DNA from 3 places in the Halobacillus sp. K22 genome. Region 3 is predicted to be linked to each of the others. Evidence: riboswitches for the same ligand, from Rfam matches in the RefSeq annotation. Region 3 holds a riboswitch; each other region holds the start of a gene.
The links. Region 3 has a riboswitch for S-adenosylmethionine ahead of ACTWPM_RS16205 (methionine biosynthesis PLP-dependent protein). Riboswitches for the same ligand answer to the same signal wherever they lie in the genome.
Positions count from the first base shown of each region.

Region 1: linked by a shared signal. The riboswitch ahead of metK (methionine adenosyltransferase) and the one ahead of ACTWPM_RS16205 (methionine biosynthesis PLP-dependent protein) in region 3 are both predicted to bind S-adenosylmethionine.
Region 2: linked by a shared signal. The riboswitch ahead of ACTWPM_RS12245 (methionine ABC transporter ATP-binding protein) and the one ahead of ACTWPM_RS16205 (methionine biosynthesis PLP-dependent protein) in region 3 are both predicted to bind S-adenosylmethionine.

Region 1 is NZ_JBQQCN010000015.1:6,964-10,241, reverse strand. Features, by position in the region: gene pckA (phosphoenolpyruvate carboxykinase (ATP)) at 1-408, opposite strand, end outside; SAM riboswitch class I at 987-1,099, shown strand; gene metK (methionine adenosyltransferase) at 1,325-2,521, shown strand; gene ACTWPM_RS11810 (gamma carbonic anhydrase) at 2,687-3,199, opposite strand; gene ACTWPM_RS11805 (lysophospholipase) at 3,261-3,278, shown strand, end outside.
Region 2 is NZ_JBQQCN010000015.1:91,651-94,928, reverse strand. Features, by position in the region: gene ACTWPM_RS12265 (toprim domain-containing protein) at 1-9, shown strand, start outside; gene ACTWPM_RS12260 (thioredoxin family protein) at 20-334, shown strand; gene ACTWPM_RS12255 (hypothetical protein) at 434-760, shown strand; gene ACTWPM_RS12250 (TlpA family protein disulfide reductase) at 753-1,178, opposite strand; SAM riboswitch class I at 1,245-1,353, shown strand; SAM riboswitch class I at 1,502-1,609, shown strand; gene ACTWPM_RS12245 (methionine ABC transporter ATP-binding protein) at 1,682-2,707, shown strand; gene ACTWPM_RS12240 (methionine ABC transporter permease) at 2,700-3,278, shown strand, end outside.
Region 3 is NZ_JBQQCN010000025.1:30,363-33,640, forward strand. Features, by position in the region: gene ACTWPM_RS16195 (YdhK family protein) at 1-502, shown strand, start outside; gene ACTWPM_RS16200 (hypothetical protein) at 751-1,014, shown strand; SAM riboswitch class I at 1,277-1,381, shown strand; gene ACTWPM_RS16205 (methionine biosynthesis PLP-dependent protein) at 1,461-2,570, shown strand; gene metC (cystathionine beta-lyase) at 2,567-3,278, shown strand, end outside.

The sequences.
Region 1 (3,278 bases), on a different contig from region 3:
TTGGTGGGCGAATAAGTTATGCCATGCAAACTCATTAATCACCTGAATGGGAAGACGGAACTTTTCATCTGCTCCTGCGTATCCTTTAAATACGAATAAATCATTGCGGTTCTTTAAGTAATCCAGTACTTTATGATAAAGGTTTACAAATACATCATCTTCAATAGATTGATTTACTTTGCCCCAGTCAACCAATTGACTAGACTGGTCATCCTTGACGATGAATTTATCGTTGGGAGACCTTCCCGTATAAGCACCGGTTGTTGCCTGGATGGCACCTTTGTCTGTCAATGTTCCTTCGTTGCGATCCAGAACCCTTTCCACTAGCTGAGGGACCGATAATTGATGGTGGACATGGTCTTGAGCTAATAAAAGATTCAATTCTGACATTTGATTAATGGCACTCATATGTGTCTACCCGCCTTTATAAGAAGATTTTAATCCAAGCTATGTGTTAATCTGAACATTAGTATAACACAATTGATTTATTAATCCATACTAATAATGAAAATGCTTTCAAAATTTTTTTAAGGCTTTTCTTTAAATCTCGAAAGGTATTTTTTTAGCTGGATGAGGTGGAAATTGAACGCCAATCGCTTTCGTGTTGGCGTGCCTGCCTCCTTCTCATTCTTAGATAGAAATGTGCAGGGAAATCCGCATCATCGATTACTATAGACCTTTATAGGAAGGCCAACCTGAAGATGAAAATAATCCGCCCACTTATTTTCTGGTGAGCTTTGTAATTAATTTCTTCCTTTAATATGGAGAATATAAAGGAAGGAGAATGAGAAAAGTCATATGAATTATACTATGTAGGAATGGCGGGAAGGTTTAATACTTTTCCCAAAAAAAAGCTGGGTGCCCCTAAAAGTGAAAATAAGAGATTGAATTAAGGCTACGATCCTAAAAATAGGTATTTTTCACGTCATTAATGCTTTAATTGACATTAAAGTACGTTTTCGATACGATATCCTAGAACGGAAACTCTCTTATCCAGAGTAGGTGGAGGGACAGGCCCTTTGAAGCCCAGCAACCGTCATGTGCAATATGACATGGTGCTAACCTGAAGCAAGGACGAATACTCCTTGGACGATAAGAGCGAAAGGAAGCAGCCCCCTTTCCTCGAGTCAGGAAGGGTTTTTTCTATTTATAAGGCAATATCTAAACCACCTGATATGCCTATTGCTATTCCAAATTGCTTGCACCTTAGGTTGTGACATCCATAAGAAAAGAGCATAGATTGAAACTATGAAAAAGTTTCTACACATACTGGTAAAGAGTTCCGTCTAATACTTTGTACTTACAGAAGGAGGAGTTTTTCAGAATGCCAGCCAATCGCCGGTTATTCACATCAGAATCTGTTACAGAAGGTCACCCTGACAAGATTTGTGACCAGATCTCTGATGCCATTTTAGATGAAATTTTAAAAAATGACCCAAATGCAAGGGTTGCATGTGAGACAACGGTAACAACGGGACTAGTACTTGTTTCAGGAGAAATCAGTACCAACACGTATGTTGATATTCCAGCCATTGTTCGTAAAACAATCAAGGAAATTGGATATACAAGAGCTAAATTTGGATTTGACGCTGATACGTGTGCTGTATTGACAGCAATTGATGAGCAGTCTCCTGATATTGCTGGCGGCGTGGATGTTGCCTATGAATCCAGAGAAGGCCAGATGAGCGATGATGAAATAGAAGCTATAGGCGCAGGAGACCAGGGTTTGATGTTTGGTTTTGCCAATAATGAAACCAAAGAATTGATGCCTTTACCAATTTCATTAGCCCATAAACTTTCCAAACGGTTATCAGATGTACGTAACGATGGAACGCTGGAATACTTGCGGCCAGATGGGAAAACACAAGTGACGATTGAGTACGATGCTAATGATCAGCCTGTTCGCGTAGATACGATCGTTATATCAACTCAGCATGCTGAAGAGATTACACTTGAACAAATAAAAAAAGATCTTAAAGAACAGGTTATTGATCCAGTTGTTCCGAGTCATTTAATTGATGACAGTACCAAGTACTTCATTAATCCTACAGGCCGCTTTGTTATTGGAGGGCCTCAAGGGGACGCTGGACTAACAGGTAGAAAAATTATTGTTGACACCTATGGTGGCTATGCCCGTCATGGCGGCGGGGCATTCAGTGGAAAAGACGCCACAAAGGTAGATCGTTCTGCTGCTTATGCAGCCAGATATGTAGCTAAAAATATTGTAGCAGCTGGTCTTGCTGATACAGTTGAAGTGCAGTTAGCCTACGCTATTGGGGTGGCACAGCCTGTGTCCATTTCCATCAATACCTTTAACACAGGAAAGGTAACTGAAGAGGACCTCGTTGCAGCGGTAAGAGATCTGTTCGATCTTCGTCCAGCCGGTATCATTAAGATGCTTGATTTACGCAGGCCTATCTATAGACAGACTGCGGCTTACGGGCACTTTGGCCGCACAGATGTAGAGTTTCCATGGGAGAAAACGGATAAGGCGGATAAATTAATACAACGTTTCAGTTAAAGGAACAGTTACTATATTTTAAAAAGGGAACTCCTTAAATAGGATAGTTCCCTTTTTTTGAATCCATCTCATGTAGAGTTTAACCTTAAAATCAAATCGGAAGTTTAACAGTTTTTTTAAAATAAACGTAAGTGGTCTGGTTTGTACTGGGAGAGTTATCCAGGATCAATCTTGCAATCCTTTGTAATATTGACCTTTCTCTATATAACTGGACCGGATTCGATTCATTTCTTTTATGTCATCTTCGGTCAATTCACGTACAACTTTGGCCGGCCTGCCGAAAGCAAGGGTGTTCGGAGGAATCACCTTTCCCGGAGGTACGAGACTGCCGGCGCCAATAAAAGCCTGTTCTCCTATTTCAGCTCCGTCCAGGATTAAGGCTCCCATGCCTATTAAAGCATTTTTCTTAATATGCGGAGAGTGAAGGGTAACTTGATGACCAACCGTCACACCATCTTCAATTACCAATGGAAGATTTGGACTTTGATGCAGCAGACTTAAGTCCTGAATATTCACATTGTTGCCAATATGTACGGATGATACATCTCCTCGAATAACTGTTTTAAACCAAATGCTTGAGTAAGCACCGATCGTTACATCCCCCGTTATTACAGTATCTTCAGCGATATAAGCAGTTTCATCAATCTGAGGTTCTTTTCCTTTATATTCGCAAATCATACTAAACCCCCTTATAATATGGTTATATTAAGTATAGCAAAGTGATAGGAGCCGTGTAGAAGTGAAACGATTAAACTCC
Region 2 (3,278 bases), on a different contig from region 3:
CTCATTTAGGAGGATCATTGTGCAGGAAATAGATAACAAGTCAGCAGGTCACGAGTTAGAAGAACAAAAAACTGGATTGACATTCATCCATACTCCTTTTTGTGGGACCTGCCACTTGGCCAGAAAAATGCTTACGGCTATAGAGGCCACTTATAATAAAGAATTATTCAGGGAATGCAATGCTTCTCTGCATCCTGACTTAATGAAAACTTATCAAATAAAAAGTGTACCTTGTCTATTAATTACACATCACGGGGAAATAATAGAGAAAGTTTATGCCTTTCATTCTGTTCCTTTTATGTACGATAAACTTTCTGAATATGTAAAAAAATAAATGAATTACCCGGGAAATGACGAACGATTTTTCGTTATTTTAAAAGGGTTGACTCCTCCTTATCAAGAATTTATTTAACAAACAAAGGAGGAGTTAACAATGGTGGAATTCATACAAGATTGGGTTAAACAAGTGAATCAGAGAACAGATCTTTTGCCCAGTTGGCGGGAAAGAAGACTTAACGTAATTCTCCAGGTTGGCAATCATAGAATTTACATGTATATAGACCAGTCAGGGGTGCATCTCAAAACAGATCAACAGGAAAACGGACTAAATCTCATTCACCTGCAATCTTCCAGTACCATTATGAAAACTTTGTTTATGGGTGAACAAAAATTAACTTCTCTTCCCCAGGCGACGATTAAAGTTCAAGGGGCATACCGGAATATTTTGTTTATCGAATCACTCCTGTTATTGGCTAAATGAGTTCGCCCAGAGATTCTACAATGGATAAGAAATCTGCTTGATCACCGAATTGTGAATGGATAAAACCATCCTTGTTGATAATCACAGTAGTAGGTACACCTTCACTGTTGAACAAGTCATAGATCGTTCGACCATGGTCTTTAAGAGCAGGCTGAGATAAAAACTTTTCTGCATATTCCTCTGCCTCAGCTTCGCTCCGTTCACGGCCAGATACATTTATAGTAACCATCTTGACTTTCTGATGGTCCATTGTTTTATATAACTGCTCTTTCTTAGGTAAATCCTTCCCGCTGTCGGGGCACCATGAGGTCCAAAATGTAAGAACAATTACTTTTCCCAGATCCTCTGTAGTATTATAAGAGCCTTCCTTATTTAAATAAGGAAGTTCGAAACTTGGCGCATTCCTCAACGTGACCACTCCTTAATTGTTGACTTAATTTATAGCCCCATGCTAACATAATCATTAATTTAATAGCGACATCTTCACTTATCCAGAGAGGCGGAGGGACTGGCCCATTGATGCCCGGCAACCGGTTTATGCAGATGAACACGGTGCTAATTCCTGCAAAGTATTTTACTTTGGTAGATGAGAAGAGTGTTCTAAATGAACTCTTCTAATTTAAGGAAGAGTTTTTATTTTGTCGAATTTATAGGAATATTATCAAGTTGACACGAAATTCTAACAATGCTAGAATCCTCTTTATGGTACGTACACGTATTAAAGTGATAAAAAATTAAAATCTCTTATCCAGAGAGGCGGAGGGACTGGCCCGTTGATGCCCGGCAACCGGCAAGCTAAGACTTGGTAAGGTGCCAATTCCTGCAAGGTAATCCTTGTGAAGATGAGAGAACAGATAAAGATTGTTACGCTAACCTTTCTGTTCTCAAGCAGAGAGGTTTTTTTATTGGAGGGAAGACGACATGATTTCAATTAAAGGCTTATCTAAAGTCTTTCGAACGAAACATCAGGAGGTCCGTGCCGTCGACGACCTAAGTTTACAGATAAAAAAGGGAGAAATATACGGGGTTATCGGTTACAGCGGTGCTGGAAAAAGTACTTTCATAAGGTTGTTAAACCGCCTGGAAGATCCAACGGACGGCAAGGTCACCATTGATGAGCAAGATTTGACTTCTTTAAACAAAGGGAAACTGCGAGAGGCCCGGCAGGAGATTGGGATGATTTTTCAGCATTTTAATCTTTTGTGGTCTCGAACTGTTCACGATAATATCGCTTTTCCACTTGAAATAGCTGGTGTACCTAAAAGCGAAAGAACCAAACGTGTTAATGAATTAATAGACCTGGTAGGCCTTAGTGGACGAGGCAATTCTTATCCATCTCAGTTAAGCGGCGGTCAGAAACAAAGAGTAGGAATAGCTCGTGCGCTAGCGAATAAACCTAAAGTTCTTCTTTGTGATGAAGCTACTTCTGCTCTTGACCCAGAAACGACAGATTCCATTCTTGATCTATTAGTAGATATTAATGAGAAGCTTGGACTGACAATTGTACTCATTACCCACGAAATGCATGTAATCCGAAAGATCTGCCATCAGGTAGCAGTTATGGAACAAGGTAAAATTGTGGAACAGGGAGACGTACTTGATGTTTTCCTTTATCCAAAAGAACAGGTTACTAAGAAATTTGTCGATCAGGTAATGGGAGACCCTGAGCGGGAACATTCACTTCAACTTATAAAAGATACGTATAAGACTGGAGAGATTCTTCGTCTGCACTTCGTAGGTGAGAGCACCAATCAGGCTTTAATCAGTGAAGTTTCCAGGAAGTTTGTGTTAGATGTAAACATATTGCACGGAAAGATCACTCAAACCCAAAAGGGTGCGTATGGAACGATGTTTGTGCAATTCCTGGGTGATAAAGAAGAAATTACGCGTGCGATTGAATATATTCAATCCACCTCTGTGGAAGTGGAGGTGAGCCCGGATGATTAATCAATTTTTCCCAAACGTCACTATGGATGATTTAATAACAGCTACCAACGAAACGCTCTACATGACGCTTATCTCTGTAGCTGGAACGTTTGTTTTAGGTTTACTGTTAGGTTTACTTCTTTACTTGTCAGGTCCTGGGGGTCTGTGGCAGAACAAGATATTAAACTGGATTACTGCTTCAGTTGTTAACATATTCAGAGCTATACCTTTTATCATTTTAATTCTGTTATTATTCCCATTTACTGATTTTCTCATAGGCACTATTCGGGGCCCTAAAGCGGCACTGCCCGCGCTAATTATAGGTGGGGCACCGTTCTATGCACGACTTGTAGAGATTGCATTGAAAGAAGTAGATAAAGGTGTCATCGAAGCTGCTAAATCGATGGGGTCTAAATCTTCTACTTTGATTTTTAAGGTGCTGCTTCCAGAGTCAATGCCAGCCCTGGTTTCAGGGATTACCGTTACAGCTATTGCTTTAATCGGATATACTGCAGTGGCGGGGGCAATCGGTGCCGGTGGATTAGGTGACTTTGCCTATTTCTACGGCTTTCAGCGAAGCGACTTTGATGTT
Region 3 (3,278 bases):
GACCAATGATTCGCCAAAAAGCACGGAAAGTGCTTCTTCAGAATCCACTCACGATGAACATGCAGGCATGGACCATTCCGGTTCGGGTGAACTGCCTGAAGGTTTGCACAAAGCGGAAAACCCAGCCTATCCTCCAGGGAGTAAGGCTGAGATTAACGCTGAGCATATGCCTGGAATGAATGGAGCAGAAGCAACGATAACAGGAGCCTATCAAACCACCGCTTACAGCGTATCTTATACATCCTCTACCACTGGTGACAAAGTGGAGAATCATAAATGGATCATTCATGAAGAAGTAAAAGATCCCTCCAAGAAAAAGTTAGATCCAGGTTCAGAAGTAACCGTGAATGCAGACCATAGTGACGGAATGAGTGGAGCTAAAGCCCAAGTGGAATCTGCCGAAGAAACAACGGTTTATATGGTGGACTATACAGACACGGACAGCGGACAAGAAGTGACCAATCATAAGTGGGTTACAGAAGCCGAATTATCTGCTAAATAGAAATTACAGCCCCCCGTCAATCGGGGGTTTCTTAATGACTATTTTACACTTATATAAAACTATATCCTCTCTCTTCCTACGCGCGTTCACAATATCTTAACAAATGCCCTGACCCTTGTTCTATCCACTTTCATGACTTTTTTTCTTTTTTATATTTGGAAAACACAGAAAATTACCTTGCAAATAGACTGAATATTACGTAAAATCAATCATAATTTATAATAATAAACTATAAGGAAGTGAGCGTAATGCAAACTCAATCGGTGAGTACTTTATATAACGTATGCCCTCTTTGTCATGGAACTGGAAAGTATAAGGAATATGATGATGGTAAAGCCAATTTAATTGTTGATCATTACCAGCGTGTTAACTATGCGAATGAGACACTTGCCTGGAAGATGGCCGTCGAAGAAACCAGTTACATGAAGAAATGCGCGAAGTGTCATGGAAAAGGGAACGTCCTGAACAAAGAAGGCGAACAAATGTTTAAGCAGCTTCAGCAATATGCATAAAATCATTTCCCCCCTGTCTTTAGGTGGACTGGGGGGTTAAATGATCTTTTTCAAACAAAGTATCAGTTTTAGAAAAATTATTTTTTTCTGAAAACTCTCTTGATTCTTGAATTGTTTTCCTGTATTGTAAATCGCAAGCGAAATGATAACCGCCTAATTTTTGAAAGAAATTTTTAGTAATTTTTAATATCATTCTTGATTTAAGCATACCTTTCATGTAAAGTGTTCAACAGTTGCTTTTCCAAAAATTACATAATAATAAAACTTATCCAGAGAGGTGTAGGGACTGGCCCTTTGATACCTCAGCAACCAGCCATTGGCACGGTGCTAAATCCAGAAGGTAGTAGTTATACCTTGAAGATAAGGAGACTCTTTATACATAAAGGACCTTCTTCTTCAAGGAGGTCCTTTTTTATATCCATTTTTTTACGAAGGAGATGATCACCATGGCACGGAACAGGATTGAAACGATACTAGCCCAGCTAGGAAATAACAGTGATGAAGAAACAGGGGCTGTGAATCCGCCCATCTATTTATCGACCGCTTATCAGCATAAATCACTCGGGGTATCCACCGGATATGATTATACCCGCACGAAAAACCCGACACGCCATCTTCTCGAAGAAGGCATGGCCCAGCTTGAAAACGGCGATCAAGCCTTCGCCTGCAGTTCAGGAATGGCAGCTATTCAGTTGATCCTCTCCCTGTTCCGTGCAAACGAAGAATTGATCGTCGCGGAAGATATCTACGGCGGGACATACCGGTTACTCGAACACTATGCAGATGCTTATCAAATTCATTCGACCTACTCCGATTTCACGGATGTCGAGAGTGTCATTACTGAGAAAACAAAAGCTATCTTTCTTGAAACGCCGACTAATCCGCTGTTGCAGGAAGTGGATATAGAAGAAGTTTCAAAGATTGCTAAGAAACACAACCTCCTGCTCATTGTCGATAACACATTCTTAACGCCTTATCTTCAGCAGCCGCTGGATTTAGGAGCGGACATTGTGATCCACAGCGCTACCAAATATATTGGCGGGCACAACGATGTATTAGCCGGTGTGGTCGTCGCCAAAGGAGAAGAGATTTGTGAGAAGCTCGCTTTCTTCCAAAATTCATCAGGTGCTGTCCTCTCCCCTTTTGACTGTTGGCTCTTAATACGTGGATTAAAGACCCTGCCGCTTCGTTTCGATAAACAGCAGGCGAATGCGAAGGCCATTGTTGAGTTTCTAAGAAACGATCCGGGCATTAGAGAAGTCTTTTATCCTGGAAAAGGAGGAATGATCTCTTTCCGAGTTGAGGATCCTTCCAGTATCTCTGAATTTCTTGAGAATTTGTCGGTCATCTCTTTTGCCGAAAGTCTCGGAGGAGTGGAAAGCTTCATTACGTACCCGGCAACGCAGACCCATGCGGATATTCCAAAAGAAGAACGGGAAGAACGCGGAATCTGCGACCGGCTGCTTCGCTTCTCCGTAGGTACAGAACATGAAGAAGATCTGATTGAAGATTTGAAGCAGGCTCTCTCTGCTATTCAAAAGGAGGAAATACAATGAGGCCAGAAAACGATCAGTTGGAAACTCGTTTCATCCATGGTTCTGCGAATAATCGAAGTCATCAAGAACCGGCTACAGGTGCTGTGAACGTCCCGATTTACTTATCGTCCACTTTCCATCAGGAAAGCTTCGATACGATGGGCCCCTATGATTACAGCCGGTCCGGCAATCCAACGAGACAGGTGCTTGAAGATACGATCGCTAACTTGGAAGGCGGCGCGCGCGGCCTCGCCTTTTCCTCAGGAATGGCAGCTATCTCCTCTGCCTTTATGCTGCTTTCCGCCGGGGACCATGTACTTGTTTCCAAAGATGTCTATGGCGGCACATTCCGGTTAATTACCGAAATGCTCGGTAAATACAATATCGATCACACTTTCGTTAATATGACTGACCTTAACGAAACGAGCCGAGCAATCCAGTCCAATACAAAAGTCATTTATGTAGAGACCCCTTCAAACCCTTGCTTAAATATTACAGATATTGAAGGAGTGGCAAAGCTTGCTAAAGCCCATGGCTGTTTAACCTTCGTGGATAACACATTCATGACACCGCTCTATCAGAACCCGCTTGAGCTAGGCGCCGATATTGTCCTGCATAGTGCCACCAAGTTTTTATCCGGGCACAGCGATATCATTGCAGGGCTCGCCGTTACTAAAAATGAAGAACTTGGAGAGAGACTCGCTTTTATTCAAAACTCCTTCGGTTCCA